DNA from 3 places in the Micromonospora sp. Utrum1 genome. Region 1 is predicted to be linked to each of the others. Evidence: predicted binding sites of a transcription regulator. Region 1 holds the regulator's gene; each other region holds the start of a gene.

Evidence for each region. The regulator HrcA, encoded in region 1, represses chaperone genes, less so after heat shock. The targets are predictions, from matches to a motif close to GGTTNGCACNCTCNNNNNGAGNGTGCNAACC.
Region 2: a site for HrcA is predicted at 3,757-3,787, ahead of groL (chaperonin GroEL). Genes of this name have one in related genera too.
Region 3: a site for HrcA is predicted at 4,231-4,261, ahead of groES (co-chaperone GroES). Genes of this name have one in related genera too.

What each region holds. Positions count from the first base shown of each region.
Region 1 is NZ_CM170071.1:6,193,526-6,200,709, forward strand. Features, by position in the region: gene AC0OLQ_RS29030 (serine hydrolase domain-containing protein) at 1-349, opposite strand, end outside; gene AC0OLQ_RS29035 (histidine triad nucleotide-binding protein) at 371-721, opposite strand; gene AC0OLQ_RS29040 (SDR family NAD(P)-dependent oxidoreductase) at 769-1,530, shown strand; gene AC0OLQ_RS29045 (16S rRNA (uracil(1498)-N(3))-methyltransferase) at 1,698-2,432, opposite strand; gene dnaJ (molecular chaperone DnaJ) at 2,434-3,579, opposite strand; gene hrcA (heat-inducible transcriptional repressor HrcA) at 3,654-4,676, opposite strand; gene AC0OLQ_RS29060 (DUF4870 domain-containing protein) at 4,908-5,546, shown strand; gene hemW (radical SAM family heme chaperone HemW) at 5,591-6,814, opposite strand; gene AC0OLQ_RS29070 (enoyl-CoA hydratase-related protein) at 6,834-7,184, shown strand, end outside.
Region 2 is NZ_CM170071.1:7,136,204-7,143,387, reverse strand. Features, by position in the region: gene paaN (phenylacetic acid degradation protein PaaN) at 1-1,107, shown strand, start outside; gene AC0OLQ_RS33665 (GNAT family N-acetyltransferase) at 1,286-1,804, opposite strand; gene AC0OLQ_RS33660 (cold-shock protein) at 2,025-2,228, shown strand; gene AC0OLQ_RS33655 (hypothetical protein) at 2,345-3,709, shown strand; gene groL (chaperonin GroEL) at 3,985-5,607, shown strand; gene AC0OLQ_RS33645 (hypothetical protein) at 5,675-5,917, opposite strand; gene AC0OLQ_RS33640 (GNAT family N-acetyltransferase) at 6,002-6,931, opposite strand; gene AC0OLQ_RS33635 (S8 family serine peptidase) at 6,975-7,184, opposite strand, start outside.
Region 3 is NZ_CM170071.1:6,800,425-6,807,608, reverse strand. Features, by position in the region: gene AC0OLQ_RS31955 (sugar ABC transporter substrate-binding protein) at 1-986, opposite strand, end outside; gene ybaK (Cys-tRNA(Pro) deacylase) at 1,201-1,680, opposite strand; gene AC0OLQ_RS31945 (THUMP-like domain-containing protein) at 1,728-2,915, opposite strand; gene AC0OLQ_RS31940 (DUF397 domain-containing protein) at 3,082-3,273, opposite strand; gene AC0OLQ_RS31935 (helix-turn-helix domain-containing protein) at 3,264-4,064, opposite strand; gene groES (co-chaperone GroES) at 4,396-4,710, shown strand; gene groL (chaperonin GroEL) at 4,781-6,424, shown strand; partial or broken gene AC0OLQ_RS31920 (molybdopterin-binding oxidoreductase) at 6,549-6,987, shown strand; partial or broken gene AC0OLQ_RS31915 (molybdopterin-dependent oxidoreductase) at 7,152-7,184, shown strand, end outside.

The sequences.
Region 1 (7,184 bases):
AGACGTCGCCGTGCGGCTCGCGCTGCAGGCCCGCGGTGTGCGACAGCAGCCGGCGTACGGTCAGCTCGCCGTGCGCCGGCAGGTCGAGGTGCCGCCCGATCGGGTCGTCCAGGTCCAGCAGCCCCTCGTCCCGGCACTGCATCACCAGCACCGCGGTGAAGGTCTTGGTGACCGAGCCGATCCGGAAGACCGTCTCCGGCCCGAGCGGGGTGTCGTTGCCGGTCCCGCCGACCGCGCAGGTCCAGAGCGGCCGGTCGGCCCGGTGCAGGGCCACCGAGACCGCCGGGATCCGCCCGTCAACCTGCGCCTGCCGCACCATCCGGCCGAGCCGGTCATGCACCGTGATCATGAGGGCAGTCTAGGCAGCGGCTCAGCGGCAGAGCATCGGGCCGAGCGGTGCGCCGCCGAGCAGGTGCGCGTGCACGTGGAAGACCTCCTGGCCGCCGTACGGGCCGGTGTTGAACATCAGCCGGAAGCCGTCCACGGTCAGCCCCTCCTCCTCGGCCACCACGGCGGCGGTGCCCAGCAGCTCACCGGCCAGCCCCGGGTCGCCCTGGGCCAGGGTGGCCACGTCCGCGTAGTGCTCCTTCGTGATCACCAGCACGTGGGTGGGCGCCTTCGGGTCGATGTCCCGGAAGGCCAGGGTGGTGGCGGTCTCGCGGACGATGGTGGCCGGGATCTCCCCGGCGACGATCCGGCAGAACAGGCAGTCGGTTCCCATCGGGGCATGGTAAGTCGTCCCGCACCGGCTCAGGCATGATGTGCCGCGTGACTTCTCGGGCGGTACTGGTGACGGGGGCCTCGCGCGGCATCGGCCGCGCGGTGGCGCGGGCGTTCGCGGCGGGCGGGGACCGGGTGGCGATCCACCACCGGGACTCCGCCGAGCTGGCCGAGGCGCTGCGGGCGGACCTGCCCGGCGACGGGCACGTGGTGGTCCGCGCCGACCTGGCCGACCCGGACGCGGTCCGGGCCGTGGTGGACGAGGCGGCGCAGCGGCTGGGCGGCCTCGACGTCCTGGTCAACAACGCCGGGGTGTTCGGCCCGGCCGATCCGCCGCACCCGGTCTTCGAGAGCAGCTACGAGCAGTGGCGGCAGCGCTGGCGCGAGGTGCTGGACACCAACCTGTTCGGCGCGGCGAACGCCGCCTGGTGCGCCGCCCAGCACATGCGCGAGCGGGGCGGGCGGATCATCAACGTCTCCTCCCGGGGCGCGTTCCGGGGCGAGCCGGCCAACCCGGCGTACGGAGCCAGCAAGGCGGGGATGAACGCGATGGCCCAGTCCCTCGCGGTGGCGCTGGCGCCCTACGGCATCGCGGTGGCGAGCGTGGCCCCCGGCTTCGTCGAGACCGACATGACCAACGAGCACCTGAAGAGCACGCGGGGCGACGCGGTCCGCGCCCAGTCCCCGTTCCAGCGGGTGGCCCGCCCCGAGGAGATCGCCGCCGCGGTGCACTGGCTGGCCAGCCCCGAGGCCGAATGGGCCTCCGGCACCATCATCGACCTCAACGGCGCCTCCTACCTGCGCACCTGACGGCCGCCTGAGGGAGCACCGGGCACCCGTCGCGCCCGCTCTGCTCTGCAGCCGCCCACGCGGCACCGACCGGTTGCCGTGTGTTGCGTCCGTGGCTGCAGAGCAGAGGCGGATGCGGGAGGTGCCCGGGGTGCCGCGACCCGCGCGGCGGCGGAGGACCGGCCGGTCTACCAGCGACGCAGGCGGGCGGACAACACGCTGAGCGCGGCCACCCCGGCCGTCGACGTGCGCAGCACCGCGGGGCCGAGCCGCACCGTACGGGCGCCGGCCTCGGTGAAGGCGGCCAGCTCGGTGGGTGCGATGCCGCCCTCCGGACCGACCACCAGGACGATCTCGCCGGCGTCGGGCAGGGCGGCGGTGGTCAGCCGCTCCTCGGCCTCCTCGTGCAGGACGAACGCGGCGGCCACGCCGGCGATCCGCCGGGTCACCGTGGTGGTGGACTCGTCGGGCGAGCCTGCCACCACCGGCAGCCACGGGCGGCGGGCCTGCTTGGCGGCCTCCCGGGCGGTCGCCGCCCACTTCTCCCGGGCCCGTACGCCCCGCTCCCCGCGCCACTGGCTCACCGAGCGGGACGCCGCCCAGGGGACGATCTCGTCCACCCCGACCTCGGTCATCGCCTGCACGGCCAGCTCGCCCCGGTCGCCCTTGGCGATGCCCTGCACCACGACCAGCCGGGGGACGGACGCGTCCACGTACCCCCGGGAGGTGACCCGGAGGTCGAGGGTGCCCCTGCCGACGGCGCTGACCACCGCGGCGGCCGTGCCGCCCCGCCCGTCGGCGAGCAGCAGTTCCTCGCCGACGCGCAGCCGCTGCACGGTGGCCGCGTGGTGCCCCTCCGGGCCGTCCAGCGTCAGCGTGTCACCGGCCGGCAGCGCCTCGACCAGGAACAGCGGCGCGGACACCTCAGGCGTGCCCGTTGAAGGCGTCGCGCATCCGGGAGAAGAAGCCGCCCTGCTTGCTCAGCTCGGCGACCTCCTCGCCGCGGGTCTTGGCGAAGTCGCGCAGCATCCGCTCCTGGTCGGCGTCGAGCTTGGTCGGGGTCCGCACGTCGAGGTGCACGTAGAGGTCGCCGCGGCCGGTGCCGCGCAGGTGCGGCACGCCCCGGGCGCGCAGCCGCAGCGTGCTGCCCGGCTGGGTGCCCGACTTGACGTCGACCGTCTCCTCGCTGTCGAGGGTCTTGATGGTCAGCCGGGTGCCGAGCGCGGCGGCGGTCATCGGCACGGTGACCCGGCAGTGCAGGTCGTCGCCCTTGCGCGAGTAGACGTCGTGCGGCCGCTCGTGGATCTCCACGTAGAGGTCGCCGGCGGTGCCGCCGCCCGGACCCACCTCGCCCTGCTGGGCCAGCCGGATCCGCATGCCGTCCTCGACGCCCGCCGGGATCTTGACGGTGAGCGAGCGGCGGGTGCGCACCCGGCCGTCGCCCGCGCAGGTCGGGCAGGGGTGCGGGATGGTGGTGCCGTAGCCCTGGCAGACCGTGCACGGCCGGGCGGAGACCACCTGGCCGAGGAAGGTCCGCTGCACCGACTGCACCTCGCCCCGGCCGCCGCACGCCTCGCAGGTGGCCAGGTGGGTGCCGGCCGCGGTGCCGGCGCCGGAGCAGGTGGTGCAGAGCACGGCGGTGTCGACGGTGATCGGCGCCTCGACGCCGAACGCCGTCTCGTTCAGGTCCAGCTCCAGCCGCAGGATCGCGTCGGCGCCCGGCCGGGTACGCGGCCGCGGGCCCCGGCTGCCGCCCGCGGCGCCGCCGAAGAACGCGTCCATGATGTCCTGGAAGCCGACGAACGGGCCGGTGCCGCCCGGACCACCCGGGCCTCCCGCGCCCCCGCCGCCCGGGGCGAGCGGGTCGCCGCCCAGGTCGACGATCTGCCGTTTCCGATCGTCCGAGAGGACCTCGTACGCGGCGTTGATGTCCTTGAACTTCTCCTGTGCCTCCGGGTCCGGATTCACGTCCGGGTGGAACTGCCGCGCCAGCTTGCGGTAGGCGCGCTTGATCTCGTCGTCGGAGGCGTCCCGGCTCACGCCGAGAATGCCGTAGTAGTCCCTGGCCACTGCGTTCGGTGTCCTCATGTTCGTCTCGCGTTTGCGCCGGTCGTCGGCCGGAGCCGGCCGACGGCCCTGACTGGTCAGTTCTGGGCCAGCAGTTCGCCCACGTAGCGTGCCACGGCCCTCACCGTGGCGATGGTGCCGGGGTAGTCCATCCGGGTCGGGCCGAGCACGCCGAGACCACCCACGATCGTGCTGCCCGGGCCGTAGCCGGTGCTGACGATCGAGGCCGCGCGCAGGTTGTCGATCTCGTTCTCGTCGCCGATGAGCACTCGGGTGGTGCTCGGCTCGGCCTCCCCGATCAGCTTGAGCAGCACGACCTCCTCCTCGAGCGCCTCGAGGATCGGGCGCAGCGAACCCTGGAAGTCGAGCAGGCCGCCGCGGGTGAGGTTGGCCGTGCCGGCCAGCGCGATGCGCTCCTCGTGCCGCTCGACCAGCGTCTCCAGCAGCACGCTGGAGAGCGTGGCCATGGCCGGGCGCAGCTGCGGGGTGGACTCGTCGACCAGGGCCTGCACCAGCGGCGGGGTGTCGGAGAGCCGACTGCCGACCAGCTTCTCGTTGACCAGCCGGCGCAGGTCGGTCACGTCCTCGACGGCGACCGGCCCGGGCAGCTCGACCAGCCGCTGCTCGACCCGGCCGGTGTCGGCGATCATGACGACCATCAGCCGGGTGGTGGAGATCGGCACCAGCTCCAGGTGGCGCACCTTGGAGCGGGCCAGGCTGGGGTACTGCACCACGGCGACCTGCCGGGTGAGCTGGGCCAGCAGCCGGACGGTGCGGTGCACCACGTCGTCCAGGTCGACCGCGCCGACCAGGAAACGCTCGATGGCCCGGCGCTCGGCCGGGCTGAGCGGCTTGACCCGGGAGAGCCGGTCGACGAAGAGCCGATAGCCGCGGTCGGTGGGCACCCGGCCGGCGCTGGTGTGCGGCTGCCGGATGTAGCCCTCCTCCTCCAGCACCGCCATGTCGTTGCGGACGGTCGCCGGGGAGACGCCCAGCTGGTGGCGCTCGACCAGGGCCTTGCTGCCGACCGGCTCCTGCGTGGCGACGTAGTCCTCGACGATCGCGCGCAGCACGGCGAGCTTACGGTCGTCGAGACCCATCTCCCCACCTCCTGACGCACGTCGTCCGCACCGGCGGGCGGCGTCCGCCGGGCATCTGGCACTCGACTGTAGCGAGTGCCAGTCTACGTCGGCGTGCCCGCCGACGCGATGATCAGCGACGCACCTCCGGTGCGGCTCGCCGCACATCCGACCCGCCAGGGTCGAACAGCCGGACATCCCGGGCGATCCCGCTCTGGTGTGCCCTTGCCTGCGGGACCTACCGTGACGTCCATGACTGAACCTCCTCGCCCTCCAGGAGCGGGGGACTCCGGCGCCCCGCCGCCGGAGGCGACCCCGCCGTCGGCACCGTACGGCTCGTCGTCGGCGGACGAGCCTCCCACCGCACCACTGTCCGGGGCACCGGCGCCGGGCGGCTATCCCCCGCCCGGTGGCTATCCGCCGCCTGCCGGCGGCCAGCCGCCGTCGGGCGGTTACCCACCCCCGGGCGGCTACCCGCCGGGCGGCTACCCCCCGCCCGGCGCCGGCTACCCGGGCGGCGGCGCGTACGGGGCGCCCGCCGGCTACGCCAACAACGACGACAAGACCTGGGCCCTGGTCGCGCACTTCGGCGGGGCGGCCGGGATGTTCGTCGGCGGCGGCGTGCTGGGCTGGGTGGCCCCGCTGATCGCCCTGCTCGCCCGCGGCAACCAGTCGCCGACCGTCCGCGCGCACGCGATCGCCGCGCTCAACTTCCAGCTCATCTGGTCGATCATCGCGCTGGTCGGCTGGATCCTCGCCTGCATCCTGATCGGCTTCGTGATCGGATTCGGCGCGATGATCATCGGCATCATCTTCGGCATCCTGGCCGGGGTGAAGGCCAACGAGGGGCAGCTCTACCGCTACCCGATGTCGGCCAGCCTGATCAAGTGACCCCGTCCCGGCCGGCTCCCCCTCCGGGAGCCGGCCGGGCCCGGTCAGGGCAGCAGGTCGCGGACGACCGCGTCGGCGAGCAGCCGGCCGCGCAGGGTGAGCACGGCCCGCCCGGCGGCGTACGCGCCGGCGTCCAGCAGGCCGTCGGCCCGCGCCCGCTCGGCGCCCGCCCGGCCCGCCTCGTCCAGCCCGGACAGGGGCAGCCCGGCGGAGAGCCGCAGCCGCAGCATCACGTCCTCCATGTGCGCCTCGTCGGCGGTGAGCAGCTCCCGGGCCAGGCCGGGTGACTCCCCGGCGGCCAGCCGCTGCGCGTACGCCGTCGGGTGCTTGACGTTCCACCAGCGCACCCCGCCGACGTGGCTGTGCGCCCCCGGGCCGAGGCCCCACCAGTCGGCGCCGGTCCAGTAGAGCAGGTTGTGCCGGCACCGGGCCGCCGCCGAGCGGGCCCAGTTGGAGACCTCGTACCAGGAGAAGCCGGCCGCGGTGAGGGCGGCCTCCGCGGCCAGGTAGCGGTCCGCCGCCACGTCGTCGCTGGGGTACGGCAGCTCGCCGCGGCGCATCCGCGCGGCCAGCCGGGTGCCGTCCTCCACGATCAGGGCGTACGCGCTGACGTGGTCCACCCCCGCCGCGACCACCTGGTCCAGCGAGGCGGCGAAGTCCTCGGCGCTCTCCCCCGGCGTGCCGTAGATCAGGTCCAGGTTCACGTGGTCGAACCCGGCGCCCCGTGCCTCCAGCGCGGCGGCGGTGGCCCGACCGGCGCTGTGCTGCCGGTCGAGGATCGCCAGCACCCCCGGGGCCGCGGACTGCATGCCCAGCGAGATCCGGGTGTAGCCGGCGGCCCGCAGCGTCTTGAGCGATTCCGGGGTGACCGTCTCGGGATTGGCCTCGGTGGTCACCTCGGCGTCGGCGGCCAGCCCCCAGGTGCGGTCGATGCCGTCGAGGATCCGGGCCAGGTCGTCGGCGGGGAGCAGGGTGGGCGTGCCGCCGCCGACGAAGACGGTGTCCACCCGGGGCGGCGGGGTGTCGCCCAGCACCCGGCCGGCGAGGGCCAGCTCGGCCAGCACGGTGTCGGCGTACGTCTCCCGGCCGGCCCCGCCGCCCAGTTCGGCAGCGGTGTAGGTGTTGAAGTCGCAGTAGCCGCACCGGCTGGCGCAGAACGGGACGTGCACGTACACCCCGAAGCCACGCGCGCCGACGGCGCGGCGGGCGGCAGCGGGCAGCGCCCCGTCGCGCGGGACGGGTTCGCCTTCTGGAAGGACGCCGGGCATGGCCACTAGTGTGCCCGGCATGACCTCTCCGGACGCTCTCGTGCGGGTCGCCACGGCCCGTGGGGTGACCACCCTCACCCTGGACAGCCCGCACAACCGCAACGCGCTCTCCACCCCGCTGATGACCCAGCTGCTGGCCGGGCTGGCCGCGGCGGTCGCCGACGACGCGGTCCGGGCGATCGTGCTGGACCACACCGGCCCGGTGTTCTGCTCCGGGGCGGACCTGAAGGAGACCGCCGCCGCGTACGCCAGCGGGACGGTGCCGGCCGGGATGCTGGGCGACGTGCTGGTCGCGGTCCGGGAGTGCCCGAAGCCGGTGCTGGCGAGGGTGGCCGGGCCGGCGCGGGCCGGCGGGCTGGGCCTGATCGCT
Region 2 (7,184 bases), 940 kb from region 1:
CGGATGAGCAAGACGTTCCACGTGGTGCCGCGCGGCGTGGCGCTGGTGATCGGCTGCAACACCTTCCCGACCTGGAACTCGTACCCCGGGCTCTTCGCCTCGCTGGCCACCGGCAACCCGGTGGTCGTCAAGCCGCACCCGCGCGCCGTGCTGCCGCTCGCCATCACGGTGAAGTACGCCCGCCAGGTGCTCGCCGAGGCCGGCTTCGACCCCAACCTGGTGCAGCTCGCCCCCGAGGCCGACGGCGAGAAGCTCGCCTCGACCCTGGCCCTGCACCCGGCCGTCCGGATCGTCGACTTCACCGGCTCCACCGAGTACGGCGACTGGCTGGAGGCGAACGCCCGGCAGGCCGCCGTCTACACCGAGAAGGCCGGCCTGAACACGGTGGTGATCGACTCCACCGACGACTTCGCCGGGATGTGCCGCAACCTGGGCTTCACGCTGACCCTCTACAGCGGCCAGATGTGCACCACCTCGCAGAACCTGCTCATCCCCCGCGACGGCATCGAGACCGACCAGGGGCACAAGAGCTTCGACGAGGTCGCCGCCGGCATCGCCGGAGCGGTCGCCAAGCTCACCGCCGACCCGGCCCGGGGCGTCGAGCTGACCGGCGCGATCGTCAACGACGGCGTGCTGGAGCGGCTGGAGGAGGTCACCAAGGTCGGCGAGCCGGTGCTGGAGTCGCGGACCGTGGCGCACCCGTCCTTCCCGGACGCGGTGGTGCGGACGCCCACCGTCGTCAAGCTGGACGCGACCGACACCGCGACCTACTCCCGCGAGTGGTTCGGCCCGATCTCGTTCGCCATCGCGACCGACTCGACCGGGCACAGCCTGGAGATCCTCCGCTCGACGGTCGGAGAGAAGGGCGCCCTGACCGCCGGCGTCTACTCCACCGACGAGGCGGTGCTGGACGCGGCCGAGGCGGCGGCGATCGACGCCGGGGTGCACCTGTCCTGCAACCTGACCGGCGGGGTGTTCGTCAACCAGTCGGCGGCATTCTCCGACTTCCACGGCTCGGGGGCGAACCCGGCGGCGAACTCGGCGCTGACGGACGGGGCGTACGTGGCGAACCGGTTCCGGATCGTGCAGAGCCGCCGGCACGTCTGATCTTGCTGTGGGGGTTTCCGGGGCAGACCACCTCGCTCCGTTCGGTCAGGCTTGATCCCTCCGCGAGGCGGCCTGCCTCGGAAACCCGACCTGGTCGTTGTGGTCTCGGCTCTCGGCCGGGGATGGGGTGATCTTGGGCGTGCTGCCCGGGGTCGGGTTCCCGGTCAGCGGGGTGGGGTCAGGCTGGGCGGCGCATCTGGAGTTCGGTGAGGGCGGGGATCCTGGGGTGCGGGACGCGCACGCCGGTGTCCACGAAGCCCAGCTTCTCGTACGCCCGGCAGGCCCGGTCGTTGCCGACCACCACCTCCAGCATCAGCTCCGGCCGACCGCACGCCCGGGACCAGGCGGCCACCTCGTCCACCAGTGCGCCGAGCAGCCCCCTGCCCCGCCAGAGCGGCGTGATGTAGACCGCGTAGATCACGGTCAGCCCCGGCTCGTCCGGGGCGACCGTGCCGCCGGCGTGGCCGACCAGGCGGCCGCCCGGGTCGGCGACGAACTGGGCGTTGTGATCGCCCTGCGAGACGGCGGCGATCCGGGCCGCGTAGTCGGCGTGCGGCCGGGCGGCGGCCTCGGCCACGGTCTCCAGGAACGCCAGCGGGGAGTCGGCCAGCATCTCCAGGCGGAGCGCCCGCATCCGAGCGGCGTCCGCCGGGCGGACCCGGCGGACGGTGGTTGTCGTGGTGGGCGCGCTGGTCATGTGGCATGCATACCGGAAGGGCCCGTACCCGCGCCCGGCCGGGCTCGGAGAGTGACCGGAATATGCCCGATTTGTGGTCGTGCGCGGTCGTCACGCCTCGTGTAGCGTGCGATTTCGGTCACTCAATTCAGCGGCGCCGATCGCTGAATGGGTGGCTCACCGGTGCCGGTCCGCCGGTCTCCGGGGTTGTGGAACGCCGCGCAGAGTGAGGAAGTGCACCGTGGCACAGGGCACCGTCAAGTGGTTCAACTCCGAAAAGGGCTACGGCTTCATCGCCGTCGACGGCGGGCAGGACGTCTTCGTCCACTTCTCCGCGATCGAGATGGACGGCTACAAGGCGTTGGACGACGGCCAGCGGGTCGAGTTCGAGATCGCCCAGGGCCAGAAGGGCCCACAGGCCGAGCGGGTCCGCGTCATCGCCTGATCTTTCGTGGCCGCCGCCCGATCGGCGGCCGCTCCACCCCGACGAGGGGGCTGCGGTGCCGGCCCGCGCCGTGGAAGATCATGAGCCGTTCCAGCCGTCGCTGCTGAGGAGGGCTCATGTCCGACCTGCCCCCGTCGGGTTCCACCGCGCCCGGGCCGTCCACCCCGACCGACCCGGGCCGGCCCCCCGCCCAGGCCGACCCGACCGTGCCGGCACAACCCGGCGCGGCGGTTCGGCCAGCCGTGCCGGAGCAACCCGGCTCGTCCGCGCCATCCGCCTACCCCGCCGTGCCGGCGCAACCCGGCCCGGCCGCCAACCCGGTCGCGCCGGCCCAGCCCGGCTGGCCGGCTGACCCGGCCGCGCCGGCCCAGCCCGCCTGGCCGGCCAACCTGGCCGCGCCCACCCAGCCCGGCTGGCCGCCCAACCCCGGCGGGTTCGCCCAGCCCGGCCCGCCGCCCGGCGCCGGTGGGTTCGCCGCCCCCGGCCAGCCCGGCTCCGGCGGGCCGCAGCCCTGGGACCCGGCGGCGCCGGCCGGGCCGCCGCAGGGCTGGTCCTGGCCGGCCGGTGGCGCTCCGCTGCCCGGCGCGGCCCACCCGGGCTACCCGCTGCCGGGCCAGCCGTACGGCTGGCACCCGGGCTTCGACCCGCAGGACCCGCTGGTGACCCCGCCGCACGCGGGCGTCGGCGGCTGGTTCAGCCGGTGCGGGGGCGCGCTGCGGCGCGGCTGGCGACAGCTCCTGCCGATCATGCTGCTCACCCAGACGGTCCCGGCGGCGGTGATCGCGGTCCTCTCGCTCGCCTTCGCTCCGACCGACCAGCCGGTCACCGGCCCGGGCGGCGCCCCGGTGCTGCCGGACGGCTACTTCGAGCACATTTTCGCCTTCTACGGCGTGGTGCTCCTCGCCGCCCTGATCTTCGGCCCGCTGCAGAGCACCGGCTGGGCCGCCGGCACCTGGGTGGTCGCCCGGCAGGCGGCCGGCGAGCCGGTCGGCGTCGGCGCGGCCCTCCGCTACGGGCTGCGCCGCGCCCTCGGCCTCTGGGGCTGGACCCTCGTGGTCTCGCTGCTGATCACGGTCGGCGCCTGCTTCTGCCTGCTGCCCGGCCTCTACGCGGCCTGCGCGTTCGCCCTGTTCGGCCCGATCTACCTGTTCGAGCGGCAGGAGCCGGTCGGCCGCGCCTGGCAGATGTTCCACCAGCGGTTCGGCATGGTGCTGGGCCGGGTGGCGCTGGTCGGGTGCGCACTGATCGCCGCGGCGGTGCTGGACGGCGTGCTGGGGGTGGTCAACCAGCTCATCTTCGGGATGGACCCGCTGGCCGCTCCGGGCAGCGCCGCCGGCGCTGTGGCCGTGGCCGTGGTGAGCGCCGTGCTGGCCACCCCGGCCTACCTGGCGCAGCTCGTCGGGCTGGTCGCCGCGTACGCCGAACAGCGGGCCCACGAAGGCCCGGTGAACGCCGCCCGACTGGCCGCGGAACTCGGCTGAGCGGGGACGTCGTGCTTGCACTCGGCAAGGGAGAGTGCTAAACAGGTCATTGGCACTCGCGTACGGTGAGTGCCAATGGTCGGGGCGGTAGGGCCACGGTCGTGCCGGTGCCGAAATGGCGCCGGAGCGGCACGGGGCCGGTCGTCGCGGGCTGTCCGGCCCGACCGAGGAGACGTCGTCGTCGCCAGGTGGCGACGTCCCCAAGGTGCGTACACCAGACGGCCCATCCGGGGAACCCTCGGGTGGCCCGTGAGTGTCCAGGAGGACAACGCCGTATGGCCAAGATGATCGCGTTCGACGAAGAGGCGCGCCGCGGCCTCGAGCGGGGCATGAACCAGCTCGCCGACGCCGTGAAGGTGACGCTCGGCCCCAAGGGCCGCAACGTCGTGCTCGAGAAGAAGTGGGGTGCCCCCACCATCACCAACGATGGTGTGAGCATCGCCAAGGAGATCGAGCTCGAGGACCCCTACGAGAAGATCGGCGCCGAGCTGGTCAAGGAGGTCGCGAAGAAGACCGACGACGTGGCCGGTGACGGCACGACGACGGCGACCGTCCTGGCTCAGGCCCTGGTTCGTGAGGGTCTGCGCAACGTGGCCGCCGGCGCCAACCCGATGGCCCTGAAGCGGGGCATCGAGGCCGCCGTGGCCAACGTCTCGGAGGAGCTGCTGAAGCTCGCCAAGGACGTGGAGACCAAGGAGCAGATCGCCTCCACCGCCTCCATCTCCGCCGCTGACCCCAGCGTCGGAGAGATCATCGCCGAGGCGATGGACAAGGTCGGCAAGGAAGGCGTCATCACCGTCGAGGAGAGCAACACCTTCGGCCTCGAGCTCGAGCTCACCGAGGGCATGCGCTTCGACAAGGGCTACATCTCCGCCTACTTCATGACCGACCCGGAGCGTATGGAGGCCGTCTTCGACGACCCGTACCTCCTGATCGTCAACAGCAAGATCTCGTCGGTGAAGGACCTGCTCCCGATCCTGGAGAAGGTCATGCAGTCGGGCAAGCCGCTGCTGATCATCTCCGAGGACATCGAGGGCGAGGCCCTGGCCACCCTGGTGGTCAACAAGGTCCGCGGCACCTTCAAGTCGGTCGCCGTCAAGGCGCCGGGCTTCGGTGACCGCCGCAAGGCCATGCTGGCCGACATCGCCATCCTCACCGGTGGTCAGGTCATCAGCGAGGAGGTCGGCCTCAAGCTGGACGCCGTCAGCCTCGACATGCTGGGCCGCGCCCGCAAGGTCGTGGTGACCAAGGACGAGACCACCATCGTCGACGGTGCCGGCGACGCCGACCAGATCCAGGGCCGGGTCAACCAGATCCGGGCCGAGATCGAGAAGAGCGACTCCGACTACGACCGCGAGAAGCTGCAGGAGCGCCTGGCCAAGCTGGCCGGCGGTGTTGCGGTGATCAAGGTCGGCGCGGCCACCGAGGTCGAGCTGAAGGAGCGCAAGCACCGCATCGAGGACGCCGTCCGCAACGCGAAGGCCGCCGTCGAGGAGGGCATCGTCCCGGGTGGTGGCGTCGCGCTGGTGCAGGCCGGCAAGACCGCCTTCGACAAGCTGGACCTGGCCGGCGACGAGGCGACCGGCGCGCAGATCGTCAAGATCGCGCTGGACGCCCCGCTGCGGCAGATCGCCGTCAACGCCGGCCTCGAGGGTGGCGTCGTCGTCGAGCGGGTCCGCAACCTCGACCCGGGTCACGGCCTCAACGCCGCGACCGGCGAGTACGTGGACCTGCTGGCCGCGGGCATCATCGACCCGGCCAAGGTGACGCGTTCCGCGCTGCAGAACGCCGCCTCGATCGCCGCGCTGTTCCTCACCACCGAGGCCGTCGTGGCGGACAAGCCGGAGAAGACCCCGGCCGCCCCGGCTGGCCCGGGTGGCGGGGAGATGGACTTCTGAGTCCAGCTCCACCAGTACGCCGAAAGGGGGCGGGCCGCGTCAGCGGTCCGCCCCCTTTCCGTCTGTCTCAGGTCGGCAGTCGACGCTGGTTGCGTCGCTTGTGCGCCCGGTCGTACGGCGGTGTGCTCCGGATCGGCTCGTCCACCAGTTGCAGCGGTTCGTCGGTGGACGCTCCGTCGGCCCCGGTCATCTCCGCGAGCTGCTCGGCGTCGCCGAAGTCGAGCCGGTCGAACGGCAGCTGGCCGGGAAGCTCGCCGACCGGGCGCCAGCTCGCCGGCTGGTCGTCGGTCCGTTCGTCGTCCGTGGTCATGCCCGCCTCCTCTAATTCCCGACCGTAGGGGGCGGTCGATGCCGAGGAGGCCGAATGACGTTATTACCGTCTATGTAACTTTAATTACTTCTGTCCGTTCAGTGCCTTCCGGTACAGGAAGAACACCCGCTCGATCCGCGCGCCGGCCGCCCCCGAGTAGAACGGCACCGGGCCCGCCCAGCCGATCTGCGCCGACTCAATTCCGGCCGCCGCCTGGTCGCGCAGGCAGCGGCGGAGCAGCACCCCACCGATGCCCGATCCCTCGGCGGCCGGGGCGGTGCCCATCGGCCCGAACCAGCTCGGCCGCGACGACCCGTACGCGGCGAAGCCGAGGATCTCGCCGTCCCGCTCGGCCAGGTGCGCGCCGGCGTCCGGTCGCCCCACCGAGCTGGCCAGCTCACCGTCCCAGGCGCCGCCGAAGGTGGCCCGGGCGAACCCGGCCAGCGCCGGCAGGTCCGCCGGCTCGGCCCGGCGTACCGTCACGCCCCGCGCGGCCAGCCGCTCCTCGGCGGCCTCGGTGGAGCGCAGGGCCGCCGAGCCCGCGCTCAGGTCGGCGGTCATGTTCCACCCCGTCCGGTCCTGCCGGTAGCCGAGCCGCAGCGCGGCGCAGACCGCCGGGGTGTAGCGCACGTCGATGCCCGGCCAGGCGTAGTGCGGGGGATTGCCGGCCAGCAGCAGCTCGGCCGCGCCGAGCCCGGCGAGCCGGGTCTCCGCCTCGGTCAGCAGCCCTCCGCCGATCCCCTGGCGGCGCTCCTCCGGCGCCACCGCCAGCAGGTCGACGTGACCGAGCCGCGGGTCCCCGGCGGACAGTGAGCCGACCAGCACCCCGACCAGCGCGCCGCCGCGGACCGCGCCGAGCCGCAGCACGGTCCGGTCGGCCGCCGCGCGGTCGGCGAGGGTGGCCACGATCGCCGGCGCCTCGGCGGCGTCCTCCGGCAGGTCGAGGGCGCGTCGGCAGAGGTCGACGACCTCGGGCAGGCGGTCCGGACCCAGCTCGATGATCTCCACGTCCATGGACGCCGACCCTAGGCCATCCGTCGGCCAATGGACAGGGTTGTTAACCGAGGTCCGCGGCCCGGGCGGCGCGGACCGCCGCGTACGCGTCGACCAGGCCGGCGCCGACCAGGTTCCGGGCGCCGCCGCAGGGCGCGCCGGCGGGCACCCCGGCCGGGGCGGCCGTCTCGGTGAGGATGCGCCGGGTCCGGTCCAGGTCGCCGACCAGCGCGGGGTTGGCCGACCACATCAGCGCCACCACCCCGGCCACCTG
Region 3 (7,184 bases), 610 kb from region 1:
GGGGTGAGCAGGACGGCGTCCACGTCACGGCCACCCTCCGGGTCCTTGACCTTCTGGCCGGTCTCCTTCTTCTCGCCCTTGGCCAGCGAGATCGCCAGGTCCGAGGCGGCCTTCGCCTCCTCCTTGATGGCCTTGTAGACCGTCATGCACTGGTCACCGGCGAGGATGTTCTGCAGGCCCTGGACGGTGGCGTCCTGGCCGGTCACCGGCACCTTGCCGTTGAGCTTGTTCTTCTTCAGCACCGAGATGGCCGCGTTGCCGAGACCGTCGTTGGCGGCCAGCACGCCGTCGATCTTGCCCTTGGTCTGGGTGAGCATCTGCTCGAAGATCACGCCCGCCTGAGCGTTGTCCCAGTCCGGAACCGACTGGTCGGGGCCCTTCACGTAGTCCTTCGAGTCGAACTTCGGCTTGAGCACCGAGTCGTACCCGTTCTTGAACAGCGTGGCGTTGTTGTCGGTGGGGGAGCCGTTCAGGTAGGCCACGACCGGGCTCTTGGCGCCCTTGTCGGTCAGGCACTTGCTCAGGCCCTCGCCCTGGAGCTTGCCGACCGCCTCGTTGTCGAAGCTGACGTAGTACTGGGCGGAGCCGCCCAGGGTCAGCCGGTCGTAGTCGATGGTGGCGACGCCCTGGGACTTGGCCTTCTCCAGCACGGCCTTGCCGGTGCCGGAGTCCAGGTTGACGATCATCAGGGCGGTGACGCCGCTGGTCAGCATGCCGTCGGCAATGGTGGAGAAGGCGGACTTGTCGCCCTGGGCGTTCTGGATGGTGTAGTCGACACCGGCGGCCTTGAAGGCCTCCTCCAGGAACTTGCGGTCCGCGCCCTCCCAGCGGGCGGAGGACTTGCTGTCCGGAAGGATCACGCCGATCTTCGGCTTCTTGTCGGTCGAGCCGCCGGCCTGGTCGGAACCGCCGTTGTCACCGCAGGCGGCCATGCTGCCGGTCGCGAGAAGACCGACGGCCGCGAAAGTGAGGAAGCCCTTGCGCATGTGCATGGGTCCTTTCGGGGGTTGGGGGAGTTGTCGGTGGTTTGTTGTGCCCGGCAACGTATTCCTCCCTTCCCGAGCCGCGCAAGAGAGCCGAGGTCAGAAGTTTGTTGGCGGCGGTAACAATTCAGCAACGCAACTGACACCCACCGTCAACCAGCAGAGAGCGCTCCCCGGTCCGACGTGCGGAAACGCTCCCACGGCCGGACAGGGCGGTTCAGCGGGTGGCGATGGGCGCGGTGACGGCCCCCGTCAAGGCGACCAGGTCACCCGGGGCGAGTTGCAGTTGCAGGCCCCGACGCCCCGCCGAGACATAGACGGTCGGATGCTCCAGCGCAGAGGCGTCGACGACCGTGGGCAGCCGCTTGCGCTGGCCGAGCGGGCTGATCCCGCCGCGGACGTACCCGGTGGTCCGCTCGGCCACGGCGCGGTCCGCCATGGCCGCCCGCTTGCCGCCGACCGCGGCGGCGAGGGCTTTGAGGTCCAGCTCCCCGGTGACCGGCACGACCGCCACGGTCAGCCCGCCGTCGACCTCGGTGACCAGCGACTTGAACACCTGGGCCGGAGGAACCCCGAGGGCCGCCGCGACCAGCGCGCCGTAGTTCGGCGCGTCCGGGGAGACGTCGTACGGGTGGGTGCTGTGCGAGATCTTCCGCTTGGTCAGCAGTGCCGTCGCCGGAGTGCCCTGTCCCGCCATGAGCGACAAGCTAACCGGCCGCCGCCCGCCGGGCGAGCGGAAAACCGTCAGGCGGGAAGCGGCCGGCAGATCAGCACGGTGGGAGCGCCGGCGACCCGGGTCAGCACCAGGCTGGCCGCCTCGTCGCCGGCCAGCTTCAGGTCGCGGCGCAGCTTCTCCGGCTCCAGCGCCGAACCGCGCTTGAGGATCTCCACCCGGCCCACCCGGCGCTCCCGCAGCAGGGCGCGCAGCCGCTTCAGCGAGAACGGCAGCACGTCGGTGATCTCCAGGCAGCGGGCGAACGGGGTCGGTCGGGCCTCGTCGCCGTAGAGGTAGGCGATGCTCGGGTCGGCCAGCGTCGCGTCGAGGTCGCCGGCCAACTCGGCGACCAGGTGCGCGCGCACCACCGCCGGGTCCGGGTCGTAGAGGAAGCGGCGGGCCGCCCCGACCGGGGCCTCCGCGTCACCCGCGCCGGTCAGCACGTGTGCGGCGTCGCCCCGGAGCAGGGTGGCCCGGCGGGGCACCGCGGCCAGCGCGCCGCACCAGAGCGCGGCCTCGACCAGGTCGCCGTCGACGCTCACCCACTCGGCCTCGGCGCCCACCGGGATCAGCGCGTGGTCCAGCCCCGGGGCCACCTTCACCACCGTGTGCGGCACCCGCTCGGCCAGCCCGGTCACGAAGTCCCAGGGCGGCGAGTAGGCGTTCGGGTCGAAGATCCGCCGGCCGGTGCCGGCCTTCCGCCGGGCCGGGTCGCAGAAGGCCCCGTCGACCCGGGTCACGTCGAACGCCGTGGCGTCCCCGCACTCCACCGTGAACCGGTCGGCCAGCCCGGCCGCCTCGGCGTTCGCGGCGGCCATCGCGGCGGTCAGCGGGTCGGCCTCGACGCCGTACACCCGGATGCCGGCCCGGGCCGCGGCGAGCGCGTCCGCCCCGAGGCCGCAGCCCAAATCGGCGAGCGTGGCGACGCCCGCCGTGCGCAGCCGCTCCGCCCGGCGTTGCGCGACGACCCCCCGGGTGGCCTGCTCCAGGCCCGCCCGGGTGAAGAACATGGCGAGGGCCGCCGGGCCGAACTTGCCGACTGCGCGGCGGCGCAGCTCCGCCTGGGTCAACGCCGCCGCCGCGAGGTCGGCCGGCACCCCGCCGGAGCGGAGCGCGGCCGCCGCCGTCAGCGGGTCGCCGCCGGCCACCCGCGCCGCCGCGTCGAGCGCGGCCGACCCCTCGGGGGTACGCAGGGCGGCGAACTGTTCCAGGTCCACGCGGGCATTCTCCCGGCCGCGTCCGCTCCGGCTGGCCCGGGCCCCTGCGATGGTCGTGATCGACTCCAGCTCGGCGGGGTGGCGGTGTCCGGAGTGTGCGGATGCCGCCAGGTCGGCGACCTGGAGTCGATCGATCGCGCTCGGCGGCCGGTCCCCGACGGTGGTGTCAGCGAGGGGCCGGGGCGGCGGCGACGAAGGCCCGCCAGCTCGCCGGGTCGAAGGTGAGCACCGGGCCGCTCGGGTCCTTGCTGTCCCGGACGGCCACGACGCCCGGCAGGTCGTCGGCGACCTCGACGCAGGCACCACCGTTGGCATTGCTGCGGGACGCCTTGCGCCAGGAGGCGCGGCTCAGGTCCATGTCGTCACCACTTCCTCGATCAGCCGGGCGGACTGTCGGCATGGCAGCGCCTCACCGGCGACAGTCTCCCAGCGCCGCCCGAGGGTGGCAATGTCGTTCGGGCCGTCCACGGTCTGCCCGCGGAGTTGGTTGTCGAGGTGGCCCAGCTCGGCGCCGCTCGCGAGGCGGGCCAGGATGAACGGCCCGCCGAGTCCGATGTGCCAGGGGGAGCCGGCCGGCACCAGGCGCACCTGCACGTTCGGCTCGGCTCCGACGGCCAGCAGGTGCGCCAGCTGCTCGCGCATCGCGGCCCGTTCGCCGACCTGTCGGCGCAGCGCCTGCTCCTCCAGCACCGCGACGAACTGTGGTCGCTGGTCGCCGGTCAGCACAGCCTGCCGGGCGAGCCGGGCCACCACCCTCGCCTCGACCTCCTCGATCGTCATAGCCCCGCCCATGCTGAGCATCGCCCGCGCGTAGCCCTCGGTCTGCAGCAGGCCGGGGATGACGGTGGGGTCGTACCAGCGGAGTGAGGTGGCCTCCCGTTCGATCTCCTCCCACGGGCGGAACCAGTCGGGGGCGGCGTGGAACCGGATCAGCTCCAGCATGGTGGCGAAGAGGCCGCCGGTCTTGAGCACCGCGTCGACCCGGGCCACGTAGTCCGGCCGGACCGGCCGTTCGCCGGTCTCCACCGCGCTGACCTGCGACGACGAGTAGTTGACCAGCTTGCCCAGCTCCTCCTGGCTCAGCCCACGCGCCTGGCGCGCCCGCCGGAGCTGGTCACGCAGGAACGTCAGCGTCGGCACCTGGGTCATCCGGCCCTCCTTCCTCGACGGCTTCGGCTCCGGAAGGTAGGGATCCGGTCACCGCACGTCGAGGCGCTCCGGGCGTGTTGCGGGAACGAGTGGCGGAACTGTGGCGACACGAGGTGCGGCGCGTTGGCACTCTCCTTGACGGAGTGCTAGCCGAGGAATAACCTGCGATTAGCACTCTCACCCTGAGGGTGCCAACGCCCGGGCCCTGGTGTCCGGGGGTTGAGCGCCAGGCGGACCGGCACCCGCGACGACGGCCCCGCCCGGTGGCATGTGGCAGATTGACGCTGGTCGGCGTGCCGACCGGCAACGACACCAAGTACCCCAGGAGGGTATGCCCGTGACTACCGCGACCAAGGTTGCGATCAAGCCGCTCGAGGACCGCATCGTGGTCCAGGCGAACGAGGCCGAGACCACCACCGCCTCGGGCATCGTGATCCCCGACACCGCCAAGGAGAAGCCGCAGGAGGGCACCGTCCTCGCTGTCGGCCCGGGCCGGATCGACGACAAGGGCAACCGCGTGCCGATCGACGTCAAGGTCGGCGACACCGTCCTCTACTCGAAGTACGGCGGCACCGAGGTCAAGTACGCCGGCGAGGAGTACCTGGTGCTCTCCGCCCGCGACGTCCTCGCGGTCATCGAGAAGTAAGCAACCGATCAGTGTCGTTGCCCCGGTCCGGCTCGCCGGGCCGGGGCAACGACGCTTCGAAGGGATACAGATGGCGAAGATCCTGAGCTTCTCGGACGACGCCCGGCACCTGCTGGAGCACGGTGTCAACGCCCTCGCGGACGCGGTCAAGGTCACTCTCGGCCCGCGCGGGCGCAACGTCGTCCTGGACAAGAAGTTTGGTGCGCCCACGATCACCAACGACGGCGTGACCATCGCCAAGGAGATCGAGCTCACCAACCCCTACGAGAACCTCGGCGCGCAGCTGGTCAAGGAGGTGGCGACCAAGACCAACGACGTCGCCGGCGACGGGACCACCACCGCGACCGTGCTGGCCCAGGCCATGGTCCGCGAGGGCCTGCGCAACGTGACCGCCGGAACCAACCCGGCCGGCCTCAAGCGGGGCATCGACGCGGCGGCCGCCAAGGTCTCCGAGGCGCTGCTCGGCCGGGCCGTCGAGGTGGCCGACAAGGAGTCGATCGCGCACGTCGCGACGATCTCCGCGCAGGACGCCACCATCGGCGAGCTGATCGCCGAGGCGATGGAGCGGGTCGGCCGCGACGGTGTCATCACCGTCGAGGAGGGCTCCGCCCTCACCACCGAGCTGGAGGTGACCGAGGGTCTCCAGTTCGACAAGGGCTTCATCTCGCCGAACTTCGTCACCGACGTGGAGGGGCAGGAGGCGGTCCTGGAGGACCCGTACATCCTGATCACCACGCAGAAGATCTCGGCGATCGAGGAGCTGCTGCCGCTGCTGGAGAAGGTTCTCCAGAACAACAAGCCGCTGCTCATCATCGCCGAGGACGTCGAGGGCCAGGCCCTGTCCACGCTGGTGGTCAACGCGATCCGCAAGACCATCAAGGTCTGCGCCGTGAAGGCCCCCGGCTTCGGCGACCGCCGCAAGGCGATGCTCCAGGACATGGCGATCCTGACCGGCGCCGAGCTGGTCGCCCCGGAGCTGGGCTACAAGCTCGACCAGGTCGGCCTCGAGGTGCTCGGCACCGCCCGCCGCGTGGTGGTCGACAAGGAGAACACCACGGTCGTCGACGGTGGCGGCCAGGCCGCCGAGGTCGCCGACCGGGTCGCCCAGATCCGCAAGGAGATCGAGGCCTCGGACTCCGAGTGGGACAGGGAGAAGCTGGCCGAGCGGCTGGCGAAGCTCTCCGGCGGCATCGCGGTGATCAAGGTCGGCGCGGCCACCGAGGTCGAGATGAAGGAGCGCAAGCACCGCATCGAGGACGCCATCGCCGCGACCAAGGCCGCGGTCGAGGAGGGCACGGTCCCGGGTGGCGGCGCCGCCCTGGCCCAGATCCTGCCGGTGCTCGACGACGACCTGGGCTTCACCGGTGACGAGAAGGTCGGCGTCTCGATCGTGCGCAAGTCGCTGGTCGAGCCGCTGCGCTGGATCGCCCAGAACGCCGGCCACGACGGCTACGTGGTGGTGCAGAAGGTCGCCGGCCAGGAGTGGGGCAACGGCCTCGACGCCGCCACCGGCGAGTACGTCGACCTGGTCAAGTCCGGCATCCTCGACCCGGTGAAGGTGACCCGCAACGCGGTCACCAACGCGGCGTCGATCGCCGGCCTGCTGCTCACCACCGAGAGCCTCGTGGTGGAGAAGCCGGCGAAGGCCGAGCCGGCCGCCGCCGGTCACGGCCACGGTCACGGCCACGGCCACCAGCACGGCCCGGGCTTCTGATCCCGCGCCGTACGGCCTGACGTCAGGGCACACCGCCACGCGGCGGTGTGCCCTGACCCGTATCCGCTTACGGAACGGTGACGAGGTTGGCGGTCGCCCGCTCCGACCGACGACACTGGTCGCCGTGAGCAGCATCTCGCGCGGTCGAGCCGCGCTGGCCGGGGTCACCGCCGCGGCCGTCGCGATCGGGGTGGCCGAACCGGTGGCCGTCCTCACCGGCCCCCGGTCCGCGCCCCTGATCGCGGTCGGCGGGCTGGTGGTCGACCTGGTGCCCGAGCCGCTCAAGCAGTTCGCCATCGCGGTCTTCGGCCGCTACGACAAGATCGCCCTGCTGATCGGCACGGCGGTGCTGCTGGCCGCGATCGCCGCGCTGCTCGGCGTGCTGGCGGCCCGGCGGCTCCGGATCGGCCTGGCCGGCATCGCGGCGTTCGCCGCCCTCGGGGTGGCCGCCGCGCTGACCCGGGCCGGCGCGGACGCCTCCGACGCGCTGCCCTCCCTGGTCGGCGGCGGGCTGGGGGCGCTCACGCTCTGGGCCTTCCTGGCCGGCCCGCTGCGGGGGGACGCCGAGCCGTCGACCTCGTCCCGGCCGTCGGCCACCTCGCAGACGCCGGCGCCGGCCACGCCGCCCGAGCCCTCGCTGTCCGCGCCCACACCGCCCCCGATCGTCGCCGCGCTCGCACCCGAGGAGCCCTCGGCCGGGTGGGAGCCGCTGGAGCCCGGCGACCACGAGTCGCGACGGCGGTTCCTGCGCGGCGTCGGC